4 regions of the Paenibacillus sp. VCA1 genome follow, and region 1 is predicted to be linked to each of the others. Evidence: riboswitches for the same ligand, from Rfam matches in the RefSeq annotation. Region 1 holds a riboswitch; each other region holds the start of a gene.

The links. A riboswitch is a leader RNA that binds a small molecule or an ion and turns the genes downstream of it on or off. The one in region 1 is predicted to bind cyclic di-AMP.
Region 2: another riboswitch for cyclic di-AMP. It lies ahead of RJP21_RS26480 (APC family permease); the one in region 1 lies ahead of RJP21_RS21145 (hypothetical protein).
Region 3: another riboswitch for cyclic di-AMP. It lies ahead of RJP21_RS22135 (alpha/beta fold hydrolase); the one in region 1 lies ahead of RJP21_RS21145 (hypothetical protein).
Region 4: another riboswitch for cyclic di-AMP. It lies ahead of RJP21_RS28895 (resuscitation-promoting factor); the one in region 1 lies ahead of RJP21_RS21145 (hypothetical protein).

The regions. Positions count from the first base shown of each region.
Region 1 covers NZ_JAVLSX010000009.1:212,220-216,431, forward strand. Annotated here, with positions in the region: gene RJP21_RS21140 (hypothetical protein) at 41-493, opposite strand; cyclic di-AMP (ydaO/yuaA leader) riboswitch at 497-644, opposite strand; cyclic di-AMP (ydaO/yuaA leader) riboswitch at 1,087-1,296, shown strand; cyclic di-AMP (ydaO/yuaA leader) riboswitch at 1,400-1,572, shown strand; gene RJP21_RS21145 (hypothetical protein) at 1,757-2,149, shown strand; gene kdpF (K(+)-transporting ATPase subunit F) at 2,367-2,432, shown strand; gene kdpA (potassium-transporting ATPase subunit KdpA) at 2,496-4,172, shown strand.
Region 2 covers NZ_JAVLSX010000015.1:34,799-39,010, forward strand. Annotated here, with positions in the region: gene RJP21_RS26470 (DMT family transporter) at 1-40, opposite strand, end outside; gene pdxR (MocR-like pyridoxine biosynthesis transcription factor PdxR) at 196-1,551, shown strand; cyclic di-AMP (ydaO/yuaA leader) riboswitch at 1,803-1,970, shown strand; gene RJP21_RS26480 (APC family permease) at 2,105-3,928, shown strand; gene RJP21_RS26485 (SDR family oxidoreductase) at 4,057-4,212, opposite strand, start outside.
Region 3 covers NZ_JAVLSX010000010.1:103,051-107,262, reverse strand. Annotated here, with positions in the region: gene RJP21_RS22145 (carbohydrate ABC transporter permease) at 1-403, opposite strand, end outside; gene RJP21_RS22140 (ABC transporter permease subunit) at 416-1,267, opposite strand; cyclic di-AMP (ydaO/yuaA leader) riboswitch at 1,719-1,906, shown strand; cyclic di-AMP (ydaO/yuaA leader) riboswitch at 1,980-2,141, shown strand; gene RJP21_RS22135 (alpha/beta fold hydrolase) at 2,302-3,126, shown strand; gene RJP21_RS22130 (AcpB/EbpR/MafR family transcriptional regulator) at 3,197-4,212, shown strand, end outside.
Region 4 covers NZ_JAVLSX010000021.1:12,063-16,274, forward strand. Annotated here, with positions in the region: gene RJP21_RS28890 (TatD family hydrolase) at 1-718, shown strand, start outside; cyclic di-AMP (ydaO/yuaA leader) riboswitch at 933-1,155, shown strand; gene RJP21_RS28895 (resuscitation-promoting factor) at 1,426-2,619, shown strand; gene rnmV (ribonuclease M5) at 2,775-3,323, shown strand; gene rsmA (16S rRNA (adenine(1518)-N(6)/adenine(1519)-N(6))-dimethyltransferase RsmA) at 3,325-4,212, shown strand.

The DNA.
Region 1 (4,212 bases):
CAGGATTTTGCAAAAACTGTAGTTTTTTGCGGGCTCCGCTTCAAAATAATGAGACATAGGCTTCGGCCATGTTCATTAAAATGCTGCGCTCCACCTGTTCGCCCGCAGCTCCCAGACCTCGGCCGCTCGTGCCCGAAAGTCCTTGAAGGGCGTCGCACAACAGATGGAGCCTTGCCAGATGGAATGGGCGCAGATTTGAAATCAAGCCGGTTTCGATGCTCGAAACGCTTTTGAAATTCCTATGCAACACCTGTTCGAACCATGAAGCCCACGCGGTCCAATCTACCGGCCGGTTCCTTTCGTTGAAGTACATTTCCCCCCAGCCGCAGCCTCCGCTTGTCACAATCCGCATCAATACCCTGTAATGATCACCGAAACCGCAAAAGGTACCCGCGTTCTCTTTTGTTAGATGAATTACGAACAACTCAATGGCATGCAGGCGAATCGTCCCCTGGGCAGCCAGTGGCTCCGTGTCGGATTCGGTATGAAGCATAGATTTCTCTCCTTTTGTCGCTTACGGAGTTAGCTGCCGGATTCGGGCCAGGAGAAGCCCTACGCAGGTTGCCCTGCGATTCACCCCGCGGCCTTGGCGGCCGGATGGTTCCCCCGTTTCCCGGGTAGCGGGAATTCAGCGCGTGATTGTTTAAAGGTACTAGGATTTCAGATTTTTACCTCCTTGGATTTTTGCAAACTCCTCAAGTAATTGGCATTTATAATAACGGACGGCAGAGCGTTTGTAAAATGAAATGTAAATCGTGAAAGGCCGGGCTTTGCCGAAATCGGACCGTGTCGATGGCAATCTGGCGATGACGGCTGTTTTTCTCCCGTTTTCTCATTTTGCCACGGTTCTTCGTCTGTTTGCGAAAATAGCTTGCGTACATAATAAGCCGGAAAAGGCAGGCCGCTTCATCAAACGTCAAAAACAAGAAAATAGAGAGCATGCGAGAGTTTAACGGAGATAAATGCTTTTGTAAGCGATAACCTGCTCATTAAGGCCGCCATTTTACGTGAATAGCGATTTCGCGCTGCCTTTACATGCCGATACGCGCAGGTGTATGATTCAAATCGTAATTCAACATGTTTCCATTTTTTGAATCGCTGAGTTTCCGTTCGTTTAGGAACGGGAATCGGGGGAACCAATCGCGCGCTCCCGTCGTCCGGTGTGAGAGTCGGACGGCAGGCAGGCCGCAGGGGTGAATCCCGTGACCGGATGCCATGGATCCGCCATCACGGGTAGAGCGACTCTCACCGCTCGAATCCGTCAGCTAACCTCGTAAGCGTCGTTTGGGAGAGGAATGATGAAACTTGTGATCGATGCAGATCGACCGCAGGGGACCTAATGACCTCTGTGGTTTTTTGTTGCCAAAATACGAAAAATAAGCAGCTTATAAAAAATGAAACGTCTTTAACGCTGAATTCCGGCTTCGGCCGGAAGCGGGGGAACCAACGCGCCGTATGCATCCAATTTGCCGATGGCGCCGGGGTGAATCCCTATGTCCGAAACGGACGAGGGAAGGGCGACTCTCACGCCCTAATCCGTCAGCTAACCTCGTAAGCGTATAGGGAGAGGCCCCATTTGTCGTGAGCATATATTCATGGCTTTCTTTGGTCATGGATTTTTGAAGCCGCGGGAAAGATCCTCTTTCCTGCGGCTTTTTCCATTCTATCGGAACGTAAAAACCGCTGAATCGCCGTTTCTGTTATTGCAAGAAGTATTCATTCGAATCCGATTCTTCGAAAAAAGGAGGCGAAAGCCGTGGAAGAAGAGCTCATCGTTGTGACGGCTCCGAACGAAGCAGGGCGCAATTTTATCAAGCTTCTGATGTATCTCAAGCGGCCTTTCGCCGCGCTGACGAACAATGCGAAAGAAGAACGGGAGCTGAGGAAGCTGGGAGTGCCCAAAATCATCCGCCTTCACACCAACAACACGGATGAGTGGGTTGTTCCCGAAGGGCGGATCGGCCGGATTTTCATATTCGAGAACAGCTTGAATCTAACGTGCCGATACCTGCAAATTTGCCGTCCCTGGACGCCGTGTTCCATCTACGTGATCACCCAGGCCCATCATTCGCCGGGCATTTACCGGGGGCTTGGGGCGGACCATGTCATTCATACGCTAAACGGCGAGGTCGGCTTTTTGCTGAAGTAACGGTTAGGATGATTGAAACATGATGCGGAAGGCTGAAGCAAGAAATGTCCGGAGCTTGCAAAAGGCAGGCAGCCGGGCAGAAAAAGGAGAGAGTTTGATCCATGATGGACCTTTTCATGATATTGACGCTGGCGGGCGTGTTCGGAATATTTTTGCTGTTTCTGATGTGGTGCGGCCATATCGTGGACGGGGGAGGAGACGGCAAATGATTGTGGTAATGGTGCTGACGGCGTTTGTGTTCATCTACCTGGTGTATGCCCTGATCCATCCGGAACGGTTTTAAAAAAAGGCTGTGCGGGTAAGGCGAAGCCGCCTTCATCCCGCGTTTGAAGAGGAGGAAGCGAATTTGGATATGTTGCAGATTGGCATCGTGATCGTGGTGCTGCTGCTATTGGTTAAACCGGTCGGCAGTTACATCTACCACGTTTTTTCTAATGAACCGAATCGGACGGACCGGATGTTCGGTCCCGTGGAAAAGCTTTTTTACGCCATCATCGGCCTTCGGAAGCGCTCGGGAATGAGCTGGAAAACATACGCCCTGAGCATGATCGCAACTAACATCGTGTTGGTGGCCGTAAGTTACGCGGTGCTGAGACTGATGGGCGGGCTGCCGGTCAACCCGAACGGGACGGGAAACATGGACGCCAGCTTGTCCTTCAATACCGTCATCAGTTTCATGACCAATACGAACCTGCAGCATTACAGCGGCGAAAGCGGCATGTCGTATTTGGGGCAGATGATCGTTATCACGATGATGATGTTTACTTCGGCCGCATCCGGCTTGGCCGTGGCGATCGCTTTTATTCGGGGCATCACGCGCCGCGAAGGCGGGCTGGGCAACTTTTTCGAGGATTTCATCAAGGCGCATGTCCGGGTGTTCCTGCCGCTGGCCTTGATCGTCACCCTGGTGCTTGTGGGGTTGAAGGTGCCCCAAACGCTTGATCCGACAGTGACCGTCCATACTTTAAGCGGAGCGGTGCAGCATATTGCGATGGGGCCGGTGGCCTCCTTGGAGTCGATCAAACATCTGGGGACGAACGGGGGCGGTTTTTTCGGAGCGAACTCGTCGCATCCGTTTGAAAATCCGAGTCCGCTCACGAATGTCATTGAAATTTTGAGCATGTGGACGATTTCGGCCGCATTGCCGTACACGTTCGGGCGTTTCGCCAACAACCGCAAGCAGGGCTGGATCATCTTTTCGGCCATGATGGTGCTGTTCCTGGCGTTCCTGTCCCTGACGTACGTATCGGAAAAAAGCGGCAACCCGCTGATCAATCAGTTGGGTATCGATGCCTCGCAGGGCAGCATGGAAGGAAAAGAGGTTCGTTTCGGCGTGGCGCAATCCGCCTTGTTCACGGCCGTGACGACCGCGGCGACCACCGGTTCGGTCAACAACATGCATGATACGCTGACCCCGCTCGGCGGACTGGCTCCGCTGGCGGAGATGATGCTGAACGTCGTCTTCGGCGGCAAAGGCGTCGGTCTTGTCAACATGCTGATGTACGCGATATTGGGCGTTTTCATTTGCGGCCTGATGGTCGGGCGGACGCCGGAGTTTCTTGGGAAAAAAATCGAAAGCCGGGAAATGAAGCTGATCGCCGTCGCGATCCTGGCGCATCCGCTGATCATTCTGGCGCCGACGGCGATTTCGTTTATGACGCATCTCGGCACGGACGCCTTGTCCAATCCGCTGTATCACGGGCTCAGCCAATCGCTGTACGAATATACGTCATCCGCGGCGAACAACGGCTCCGGCTTTGAAGGGCTGGGGGATAACACGGTGTTCTGGAACGTCAGCACGGGGCTCGTCATGCTTCTGGGACGGTATGTATCCATCATCGCGCTGCTGGCGGTGGCGGGCTCGCTGTCCGGCAAGAAGCTCGTTCCCGAATCGATCGGCACCTTCCGGACGGACACGAAGCTGTTTGCCGGCATTTTGGTCGGAACGGTGCTCCTGATCGGGGCGCTGACTTTCCTGCCTGTGCTGGTGCTGGGGCCGATCGCGGAGTTTTTGACGATGTAAGGCCGAATCGGTTGTTTGGAAAATGGACGCGGGAGCGGTT
Region 2 (4,212 bases), on a different contig from region 1:
ATGCGCATGCCAAACATAAGTATCCTTTTAATCGTTCCATGAATTCAATTCCTCCGGTGGTGTGGATTTGAAATGATTGTTACAATCGTATTGCAATCCACTAAAAGGGAAAAGAACCAGTTGAACTTCATTTGATACGATCCAGTGGGAGGACTTATGTGGGGAATTCATTTGAATCGGGAGAGCGAAATTCCGTTGAAACGGCAACTATATCAAAGCTTAAGCGAACGGATCATGGCCGGAATCCTTAAAGCGGGAGAATCGCTTCCTTCGACGCGGGCGTTGGCCCAAGAGCTGAACGTTTCCCGAAATACGGTTAACGAAGCGTATGATATGCTGGTTACCGAAGGGTATGCGGAAACGCGGCAGGGAGCGGCCACGCGAATCGTCGGGGGACTTGTTCTGGATAAGCAGCCCCAAAGCAAAGCCCAGCGGCAGGAAACGCCGCCGATCCCTTCATTTTTGGCGGATTTCAGGACGGGCCAGCCGGATTTGCGCCAATTTCCGCGATATGCCTGGCAGCGGTTATCGCATCAAGTTTTAGGCGAAATGTCGGTCGATCTGTTTGGATATACCGGTCCGCAGGGGTTGCCGCGGCTGCGCCGGGAGATTGCCGCCTGGCTCATGCGGAGCAAAGGGCTTGAAGTTGAAGCCGAGGATATTTTTATTACTGCAGGGGCGACGCAAGCGCTGCACTTGATCGCGGATCTTTTGTACGACAATGACAAAGAAATATTAGTTGAAGATCCATGCAACATCGAAATGATTCAGACATTCATCGGTAAAGGATACGCCGTCAAGCCGGTTCCCGTTGACGAATATGGGCTTCAAACCGATGGATTGACCGCAAAATACGGCAGTCCGGTGTACGTTACGCCTTCGCATCAATTTCCGCTGGGGGCGATTCTTCCTGCGGCAAGGCGAGCGGCGTTGATCCGTTTTGCCCGGCACAACGGCAGCTTTGTCATCGAAGATGATTATGACAGCGAATTCAGGTATGTCGGCGAGCCGGCATCGCCTCTTTATGCCATGGATCCGGATCGGGTCATCTATATCGGCACGTTCAGCAAGGTTTTGTTCCCGGCGCTTCGCATCGGTTACGTGATTTTGCCGAGGGAGCTTCAAAGTGCTTGGAGCAGGTTGCGGACGTATACGGACGTTCAAAATCCTCCTTTTGAACAAGCCGTTTTGGCACAATTTTTGCATACCCGAAAATTTGATCGCCATATCGCAAAGATGAGTAAATTGTACCGGGAACGGCGTCAGGTTCTTATGGATTCGCTTCAAGCCGGCTTCGGGGAGGGACTGCTTACATGGGGGGACGCGGCGGGACTGCATTTGGCCGTCGAATTCCCGGGGCAGACATTTGACGAACATTTTCGGCAAGAGGCCCGACGGAACCGGATCCGGGTAACTCCCGTGGAGTATCATTGCGTTCGTAAAGGAAGGCATAACAGCAAGCTGTTGTTTGGCTACGGCCATCTGGAACCGGATCAGATCCGGGAGGGAATCCTTTTGCTTCGGCGCTTTTTGCATGAAAATGGAAAATGAGCATTGATGAAGCGAGTATTAAATCCGAATCACCGTTTATCATCCAACCCTAACCCGGAAAGGATGCTATTTAGAAGCAGAGAATCGATGTTACAGCGAGAGATCCATCGAATACAGTGATTGTAAGCGATGCCACGAATGCCTTTTGCGCGTTTTCAATCCTAAATTTGCTTCTTTGCCTCTTTACAGCAAATGTCCGGAAGGAGTAAGATTTCATTCGTAATCATGAACATGTAAACCTGATTTGAAATATTCCTTAATCGCTTAATCCTGAAATTAGGAGCGGGGGAACCAACGGGATGAAGGGAGAGCGCTTCGTCCCAGGGGTGAATCACTTGATGATGCATCGATTCGAGTGTAGGGATACTTTCGGTCCCGAATCCGTCAGCTAACCTCGTAAGCGTTATGAAAGAGGATTTGTCGCGCGTTTTATGAAGCCGCGGGAAGGTCCGACTTTCCTGCGGCTTTTTTTGGTGCGCAAATTTGGCGAAATGGGTAACAATAAGGATACATCCATGATCATTCAACTTAAACAGTGGCGGTGAAATCATTTATGGCGGCATTGAAAAGGCTCCTTATCGGACGGCCACTTAAGTCCACGGAATTGGGGGAGCAAAAGCTAAACAAAAAGAAGGCCCTTGCCATACTATCTTCGGATGCGTTATCATCGGTCGCCTATGGTCCGGAGCAAATTCTGTTGGTGCTGATCACGGTTAGCTCGGCGGCATTATGGTATTCGATCCCGATCGGCATCGGGGTTCTCGTATTATTATCGGCACTCATTTTATCATACCGTCAAATCATTTTCGCTTATCCGCACGGCGGAGGAGCCTATGTCGTTTCCAAGCAAAATTTGGGACTTTACCCTGGACTGATCGCCGGCGGATCTTTGCTGGTGGATTACATTTTGACGGTGGCGGTCAGCGTGTCGGCAGGGACGGATGCCATCACGTCGGCCTTTCCGGTGCTGCATGAGTACAAGGTAGCGATCGCCGTTACGTTCGTTATCCTGATCACTCTTTTGAACCTTAGGGGCGTTACCGAGTCGGCAACCATTTTGGCGTACCCGGTCTATTTATTTGCCTTTGCGCTTTTCATTTTGATCGGCGTCGGGCTGTACAATATCGTTTCGGGCCATGTTTCGCCTCATCTTCATACGCCGATTGGCACGCCGGTGGCGGGCATCAGCCTGTTTCTGCTGCTAAAAGCTTTTGCGTCGGGAAGCTCGGCCCTGACGGGCGTTGAGGCGATATCCAACGCGATACCTAACTTCAAGCATCCCGCACCGAACAATGCCGCGAAAACGTTAATGGCGATGGGGATCCTGCTGGCTTTGCTGTTCTCGGGCATCGTGTTCCTCGCTTATTACTTGGGGATATCGCCGAATGCCAAAGAAACGGTCGTATCCCAAATTGCCGAGGAAACCTTCGGACGCAATTTTATGTATTTCTTTATTCAAGGAACGACGGCTTTGATCTTGATTCTGGCCGCGAATACGGGATATTCGGCATTCCCGCTTCTTGCCGTCAATTTGGCCAAAGATCGGTTTATCCCCAGAATGTTTACGGTAAGAGGCGACCGTCTCGGTTATTCCAACGGAATCATCATTCTCGGCCTGCTCTCGATCGTCCTGATCATCGCCTTTCATGGGCAAACGGAGCATTTGATTCCGCTTTATGCCGTAGGGGTGTTCATCCCGTTCACGCTGTCGCAGACCGGCATGATCGTAAAATGGGTGAGGGAGAAGCCGGCCGGCTGGATGACGAAGCTAACGATCAATACCATCGGCGCGCTGATCAGCTTCACGGTTTCGGTGATGTTTTTTGTAACCAAGTTCCCGCAAATTTGGCCGATTTTAATATTTTTGCCGTTGATCGTTTATCTGTTTCACCGGATCAAAAAGCATTACGAGGCGGTCGGGGAGCAGCTGCGGCTTTCCACTTGCGAACCGGCGGTACCGATCGAAGGGAACGTCGTCATTCTTCCCGTATCCGGCATCACGCATGTTGTTGAGCATTCCTTGAATTATGCGGAATCGCTGTCAGCGGACCAGATCATTGCCGTTTACATCCCTTTCGAGCGGGAAGAGGAAGTCCGGTTCGAGGAAAAATGGAGCAAGTGGCGTCCCGATGTTCGCCTGGTGACGCTGCATTCTCCTTACCGAAGCATCATCCAGCCGCTTAGCAAATTCATCGATACGGTCCATCGGAAGGCGAGCGAGTCCAATTATCAGGTGACGGTCATCATTCCCCAATTCATTCCGAAACGAAGCTGGCAGAATTTGCTGCATAACCAGACGAGTTTGATGATCCGTACCTATTTGCTGTATCGCAAGGACGTCATTGTGACAACCGTACCGTATCATCTGAAAAAATAAAGAATGAAGCGGCAGCCCAAAATATATAGAGGCATCAGTTTCAAGTTCACAAAAAAAGGATCGCGGCGAGTACACTCGTCCGCGATCCTTTTTTGTGGTGAATGGCAGCAGCTTCGTTTTGTTTTCGGCTAGGACTCCACCATCTCGCCGCCGCCCACGTGAAGAATTTGGCCCGACACGTACGAAGCGTCGTCGGAGGCTAAATACACATAGGCGGGAGCCAGCTCAAAAGGCTGGCCCGCTCTTTTCATCGGCACCTCGGTGCCGAAGTGTTTGACCCGGTC
Region 3 (4,212 bases), on a different contig from region 1:
AATCTTTCAGGCTTAACCAATTGGCGATGAGTATGTAGAAACCAACGATTCCTGCGCCAAACAACATCGTGAAAAAGGTTAAAAAGGAAAGGATATGCCGATATTTCACCTTCGGGTGGCTGAGAACATACGCATAGGACGCCGTAATAATAACGCCAAGCACCGTTCCCGTCAACGTAACGAACAAGGTAACGCCATAACTTCGGAATACCTGATCTCCCGACAAGAGCATCTTGTAGGCATTCAAGCTAAAAGAAGTCGGAAACAGCTGATATCCGGAGGTTTGAATGAACGTTTCATTGGCAAAGGAGTTCACCAATACGATCCAAAACGGGATGAAACAAATCAGGGCAAACCCGCTTAACAGCACATACACAAAACCTAGAAACAATCGTTCTCGCATTTCTATCACACCTTAAAACAATCTAGAGTCCGGGTCGATCTTACGCGCCAGCCAATTGAAGAACGTAACGGCGATGAGCCCCATAAACGACTGGTAAAGAACAATGGCGGAGGACATGCTGAAGTTGCCCATCTGCCGCAGTGCGCGGTATGCATACGTATCGATCACATCCGTAGTGGGGAACAAGACGCCAACATCGCCGATCAGGGCATAGATCATGCCGAAGTCTCCATAAAATATCCGTCCGATCCCGAGAAGCAGCATGATGATGATAATGGGACGCAATAGTGGAAGCGTAATGTAAAGGATTTGCTGAAAGCGGCTTGCCCCTTCCAGTTTGGCGCTTTCATAATACTCGGAAGAAATGCCCGTGATCGAAGCAAGGAAGATGATCGAATTGTAGCCGGCTATTTTCCACACGTAAACGAACGTCAAAATATAGGGCCATACGCCTGGCGTCAGATACCAATCCACCCCTTTCAATCCGAGAGCGTTCAATGCCTGATTCACCATCCCTTCGGATGAGCTGAACATCGTCTGCACCATCATGCTAACGACCAGCCAAGAGATGAAGTATGGCAAAAATACGAATGACTGTGCCGTTTTTTTGAACCATTTGACCGTGACTTCATTAAGCAGCACCGCGAGCACGACGGCCGTCCCCAAACCGAACACCAGAAACAGCCCGTTCAAAAATACGGTGTTCCATGTGACGCGCAGCCAGTCATTGGTCGAAAAGAAAAACTCGAAGTTTCTCCATCCCACCCATCGACTTCCAAATAGACCGTCTGAAAGCCGGTAATTCTGAAAGGCAAGCAAATGTCCCAGCATCGGCGTATACGCAAAGACAAGCAGGAACAGCATGCCGGGAAGCGCAAGCAGATACAGATAACGGTTTTTGACGACTTCATGGATAAATCCGCGATGTCCTCTTGAATTGTTTTTCAATCATTCACCTCCCTGCGATCCATTGGATGAACATGCCTGTTGACATCATTTATCGTAGCAGCGGTTCAAAGGCTTTGAATAGTTCTCATTGGTACGAAGGAGTTCTTAAATGGCTGATGGGGAGGTATTCATTTTCCACGCCAGGTTCTATATCCAATATCGGAAGGGCGCTTTGGTTATTACAAAGATGAACGAATTATAAATCAAGCAAACGGAAGCTATCGGTTGTAAATGAATGATTACGCAGGAATAGCGGTCGGAAACCAGCGAAACCTATAAAAAAGGCCATGAATTCTATTGTAACCAACCTTTACAGTTCGCCGGCTCAGGCGTATATTCAATTCATTATGTAATATCTTTGGTTCATGGATGAATCACGCTGAATTTTCAATCACGAAAAGCGGGGGAACCATATCGGCATCGGCATGCAATCCTTTATGAAGGGATGAAGCCGGATGCTTGGGGTGAATCGGATGGAAAGACTTCCAAATCCGTAGGGCAACTCTCACGGCCCGAATCCGACAGCTAACCTCGTAAGCGTCGCTATGAGAGAGGAGTGAAACTGTGAGTTGACAACAAACACAGGGTACCTGCTCTGTGTTTTTCTGTGCGTAAAATCGAATGAACGTCTATTGATTCGCTGAATTTCCGTTCCGGCGGAAAACGGGGGAACCGGCCGTGATGATCAGCCATTCGTCACATGGGGTGAATCTCGAAATCGCATTCGAGTAGGGCTACTCTTGGGTCCGAATCCGACAGCTAACCTCGTAAGCGTTAGAAGAGAGGCTGCTTTTATACATGCGCAGCAAGGTTTATTTGCCTTGCTTGAAGAAGCATGGAAAGAGGGTTCCTCTTTTCCATGCTTTTTTGTTTTGCCGATTTTTAACGAGATTTCGTTTGGAATAGAGAAGGATATCGTCAGACAACGGATCGCGGAGAGGAGAAGAAAGTTGCCTAACATACAAGTGAACGGAACATCGCTTTATTACGAGACGCATGGCAGCGGCGTGCCGATCGTTTTTATCCACGGACATCTTTCATCCCATCATATGTTCGAACCGCAGGTGGAATATTTCAGCAAAAGAGCGAAAGTGATCGTGCTTGATTTGAGGGGCTACGGCAATTCGGGCAAATTAAATGTTGAAGTCGAGGACATCGTCGCCACCCAATGCAGGGATTTGAAGGAGCTGCTGGATAAGCTGAATCTTCCGAAAGTGACGCTTGTCGGGTGCTCGAGCGGGAGCCTGCTTGTGCAAAAGTTTGCGGAAGCCTACCCGGACAGCGTCAACGCGCTGGTGCTTGTCGACAGTTATTTTTACGGCCCTTGCGGACCCTTCGGCACAAAAAACGGCATCTGGAAGCTGCTGGAGGCCTGCAGTTGGATTTCCTACTATCTACCAGCCGAATTTTTTCTCCGGTCGCTGCGCGTAACGTATCACCGGTGGATTCCGGCCTACAGCATATTGAGGAACGAGCTGTTTCATAAACGGCCGACCGAGTCGGTTAAACAGCGGATGGCTTTGCTTCGGACCGATTTCAACTCCGGGTTGTCCCGGCTGCGGATGCCGGTTTTATGCGTGGCCGGCAGGCAAAGCGAATGGTTCGTCAACCAGATGAACAAAGCGGTGGAATGGTTCGCGTGCGCCCAGAAAGCGGTCATTGAAGACGCGATTTATCCGAGCCATTTGTGCCAGCCGCTGGAGTTTAACCGCATTTTGCTTAATTTTTTGATCGATCAGCAGCTTTTCCGGTTGGAACAGCAGCATTCGGGCTGAAATCCGCCTTGGGCGGCAACAATGAAAAGGTACGCATGATCGGCGGTAAGCATCGGGTAAGGGTGATGATATGAATAAAGAATATATGCAGCTGAAATCGCTGCTGAAGCTGCTGGACCGGGAGGAGCGGTGGTTTACGTTCGCCGAGGTGGAAAGCGTGCTGGGCGTATCCGGCAAATCCGTCCGGAAAATCGTCGAGGAAGCCGTTTCCCTGCTGCCTCCGTCCATGCGGATCGAGGTGTCCAGAGGAAAAGGCATCATGTTCCGCCGGGACCGGCACGGCACGAGCATCCAGGAAGTTTTGGAACCGCTGCTTCGGGAAACGCCTTATTTTCGCTTGATGCAGCTGTTGTTCGAGCATGACGGCAAAACCTCCGCGGAGGAGGTCGCGGAAGCGCTTTTTATGAGCTTTTCTTCGTTCAAAAAGTGGATCGTCCATCTGAACCGGGAGGAGCTGCGCCCGTTCCAGCTTCGGATGACGTATTCCGCGCCGGCGCTGAAAGGGAACGAAATCCACGTGCGCTATTTTTTATGGAAACTGTTTATCGAGGCTTATCCTTACACCGGATGGCCTTTTTCAAATGCCGATTTCGAACGGCTCGACGGCTGGGTGTCGGAATTCGAGCGGGAAAACGGCATGATTTATTTTTTGAATTCCAGGCGCAGCCTGTCGTTTCTGATCGCAATCGTGCTCGAAAGGGTCAAGCAGGGGCATCGGGTCGAGCTTCGAATCGGCGGTTATGCGTGGGAGCGGCATCCGTTTTTTGATCCGGTCTTGAAGCTGTCGGAAAAACTTGAGGAGACGTATGGCATCGCCATGCCCCGCGAAGAGGTTTATTTTTTGCAATCCATGTTCAGTTTAAGCCAATATCATGACAAAGACGGCTCTGCTCATCTGAACGAAGAATCTGGTGGAACCGGAAGCGGAGACGATGAAGAGAGCCGCATGTCCGGCCTGCTTATTCCGATTTTGGCTGAAACTTTCCCGGCGCTGAACATCGGACCCCGTTTTTTGGCCGAAATCCGGGAATTCATGGAGAAGCTGCGCATCGACAACGCCATTCCCGAGCTGATGGCCGTCTCGCA
Region 4 (4,212 bases), on a different contig from region 1:
CCGGGAGGAGACTATAGTTCGCGCTTATGAGGCGGGCGTTACCCGGATGATTAACGTCGGGTTTAACCGTGAAACGATCCCCTCCACGATGAAGCTTGCGGAAACGCATGATTTTATATATGCCGCCGTCGGTTGGCATCCCCAGGATGCCATCACGATGAAAGAAGGCGACCTCGAGTGGATTGCATCTTTATGCAGTCACGAGAAAGTGGTGGCCATCGGCGAAATCGGGCTTGATTATTACTGGGACACTTCGCCGAAGGACGTTCAGCATCGCGTGCTGCGCCAGCAAATCGGTTTGGCCCGGGAATTGAACATGCCGATCGTGATCCATAACCGGGACGCGCACGAGGATATCGTAAAAATTTTGCGCGAAGAGAAGGCAAGCGAAGTCGGGGGCGTCATGCACTCCTATTCCGGCAGCTGGGAGACGGCCAAACTATGCCTGAACATGGGATTCCATCTGTCCTTCGGGGGACCCATCACGTTCAAAAATGCCAGACAGCCCAAGGAAGTGCTTGCGCAGGTTCCGATGGACCGGCTGCTGATCGAAACCGACTCTCCTTACCTGACGCCACACCCTTACCGAGGAAAACGAAACGAATCTGCCCACGTTCGTCTGGTGGCCGAGGCTGCTGCCCAAATTAAGGGGGTCGAAGTGGAGGAAATTGCCCGAATTACGACCAAAAATGGGCTGGAACGATTTGGGATTAAATGAAAACGGGAGAAAAACAGCTGAAAAAACGAGCATAAGCGAAGCATTAAAGTTTTTTAACCAAAAAAACGAAGAATATTACAATTTTTTAACCATATATTCAAATAAACGTTGTTGATTCCCGCTTTACAACATGCATCAAAACAGGATATCATCTTGTCAGTGAACTTGAGCTGCTGTAAGCCATTTCCTTTTTCGGTTATGCGGCGGCTTCCGTGAATCAATCACGCTGAATCTTTCGTTTTGCGAAAGAGCGGGGGAACCGATACATGGAGAGCGTTGCGGTCGCAGCCGCATCGATCTCAGGATGTATTTGATTTCTTTACAGGGTCTCAGGGGTGAATTCGGCGCAGTCCGCCATGAGCGGGCAAGCGTTGATCGGGCGGCTCTCTTTCGCCCAAACCCGACAGCTAACTCCGTAAGCGTCATAAAGAGAGGGTTTCGTGCATTTACTTTTCCGTCATTCAGACATCCAGGGAAGCCACGAAAGAGTCCTCATAAGCTCTTGGCAGGCTTCCTTTGTTTTTGAATAATGGAGAAGGCGTCGTCATACTGTTGTATAACAGGAGGCGACAAATCATGAAAAATCGATCGGTTCATGGTGCAAGAGCGCATGCTCCTTGTGCGGTCTTGTAAAAAATCAAGTATAGCCCGCGTCAAATCATTCATGCGTAACTCTAATGGCGAGGCTATGAAGGAGGATCGAGAAAATGGGCGTTTTAGGGCAAGAAGAGACCCATGATTCAAAAATCTCCAGCATGTCTTACGCATTGCGATGGAAGCATGAGAATTTGCGCCAAATCTCTACTGCAGCTATCGTTACAATCGCACTTACCATCATGATTTTGCTGCTGGTCAACTCATCCACGCGCAAACAGGTATACCTGGTGGTAGACGGTCAAGTCAAGAAGATTGAGACTAACAAGTCCGTTTTACAAGAAATGCTGGATGAGCAGGCAATCAGCCTTAAACCGGAGGATCAGGTTTCCATACCGCTGAGCAGTTCGCTTCAGGATGGAGACAAAGTGGTGATCGACCGCGCCGCTCCCGTGCAGGTGACGGTGGATGGGGCAACGAAAAAGTTGTACACCACAAAAGACACGGTTGGCGACGTGCTGAAGGAGTTCGGCGTATCGCTCAAAGAGGACGATAAAGTCACTCCGGCTCTGACCGAGCAGGTGACGGAACAGACCGATATTCGTATCGTGCGCGTCAACAAGCAAGTCGTGGATCGCCATGAAAACTTGCCTTTCCGCGTCATCAAAACGGCCGATCCCAGCCTGACCGTAGGCGATAACCGCGTCATTCAGCAGGGAAAGCCGGGCGTGATGGTGCAGCATATCGAAAAGGTCTACCATGACGGCCAAATGGTGTCCATGCGCATGATCGGCAAAGAAGTGCAGACGAAAACGTTGGATAAAGTCATCGCCGTAGGAACGAAGAAAAAACCGGCTCCGCCAGCCGTTCAGACAGCGGCCGCCAAGTCTTCATCTACCGTCAAGTCTTCATCTACCGTCAAAGCTTCGTCAGCCGCCAAAACGAAAAAAACAGTCAGCAGCAATAACCGCATAAGCAAAGCCGGTGTTGATTTCTCATATAAAAAATTAATTCATGTTTCCATGACGGCATATTCCGCAGGCGAGCCGGGAATCGGCACGCGTACCGCGACGGGAACGCGCGTGGCGGAAGGGCGCACCATTGCCGTGGATCCTAGCGTGATTCCGCTCGGATGGTGGGTATACATCGAGGGGATCGGCTTCCGCCGTGCCGAAGACACGGGCGGGGCCATCAAAGGCAACAAGATCGACATTTATTACGACTCCGTGAAGCGGGCCAACAATTTCGGCCGGAAATCCGGGCTCAAAGTGTACGTGATCGGTCCGGTGAAGCCGCAAGTGAATTAATTTCGTTTTACAATGTCATTCTAATGTTATAGTATTATGATCATGAAAATGTCATGCTAAAGAAGAGGAGCATTCCTCTTCTTTTTGTTGTTTGGATGTCCGAAAAACGCCTGACGCATGAACGGACGAGCTTTTGGGAAAGGAAGAAGCAGGCCATGATCAAAGAAGTCATAGTCGTGGAAGGCCGGGACGATACCGTAGCCGTAAAGCGGGCGGTGGAGGCTGACACCATCGAAACCGGAGGGTCGGCGATCAACAGCCGCATACTGAAGCGGATCGCTTTGGCTCAGGAACGCAGGGGAGTCATCGTCTTGACCGACCCGGACCACGCCGGGGAACGGATTCGGAAAATTATCGCCAATAAGGTGCCCGGCTGCAAGCATGCCTTCATTCCGGAGGAGGACGCTACGCGGAAAGGGGACATCGGCGTGGAGAACGCTTCGCCCGAAGCGATCCGCAAGGCGCTGTCGCGCGTGCATACGTCTTACGAAGGGGCCGAAAGCCTGATCGGCATGGAGGACCTTATGGAGGCAGGCTTGTTGGTGCACCCGGATGCGGCCCACAGACGCATGGTAATGGGGAACCTGCTTGGCATCGGATATTGCAACGGCAAACAGTTCCATAAGCGGCTGGCCGTATTTCAAATCACGCGCGAGGAATTTGCCGATGCGTTAGCCCAATTGGAACAGGAAGGGGAAAGTTGACATGCATCGAATGGACGACATTGCTTCGCCAAGGCGAACGAAAGAAATTATTCAGCGTCACGGGTTTTCGTTCAAAAAAAGCCTGGGGCAAAATTTTCTGATTGATCAAAACATTTTGGGCAAAATCGTGGAGGCGGCGGGGCTTGATTCCACGAAAGGGGCTTTGGAAATCGGCCCGGGCATCGGGGCCCTAACCGAGAAGCTGGCCCAAGAGGCCGGGGCGGTTACCGCGGTCGAAATCGACCAAAGGCTCATTCCGATTCTTCAGGAGGTATTGGAGCCGTATCCGCATGTGCGCATTCATCATGGCGACGTCCTGAAGACGGATCTTGATGCGCTTTTTGCGGAGGATTTTGCGAATGTGTCCAAGGTGAGCGTCGTTGCAAACTTGCCTTATTACGTCACGACGCCGATTTTAATGAAGCTGCTGGAAGAGAAGCTGCCGCTGGAAAATATCGTGGTCATGATCCAGAAGGAGGTCGCCGAACGGATGGCGGCTTCGCCGGGCACGAAGGACTACGGAAGCCTCAGCATCGCCGTACAGTATTACAGCGAGCCGGAATTGGTATGCATCGTGCCGAAGACGGTGTTTATCCCGCAGCCGAACGTGGAGTCTGCCGTCATCCGTCTCAAAGTGCGTGAGCAGCCCCCGGTTGAGGTGGACGACGAGAAGTTCTTTTTCCAGGTCGTGCATGCTTCGTTTGCCCAACGCCGGAAAACGATCGCCAACAATCTCAAAACGCGATTTTTTCCCAAAGAGGGCCGTGAGCAGCTGGAGAGTTTGCTTCATGCTGCAGGCATTGAGCCGTCGCGACGCGGTGAAACCCTCAGCCTGCAGGAATTTGCCACGCTCAGCAATGTGCTGTTGAAAGGCGGCGTAACAAGCTAA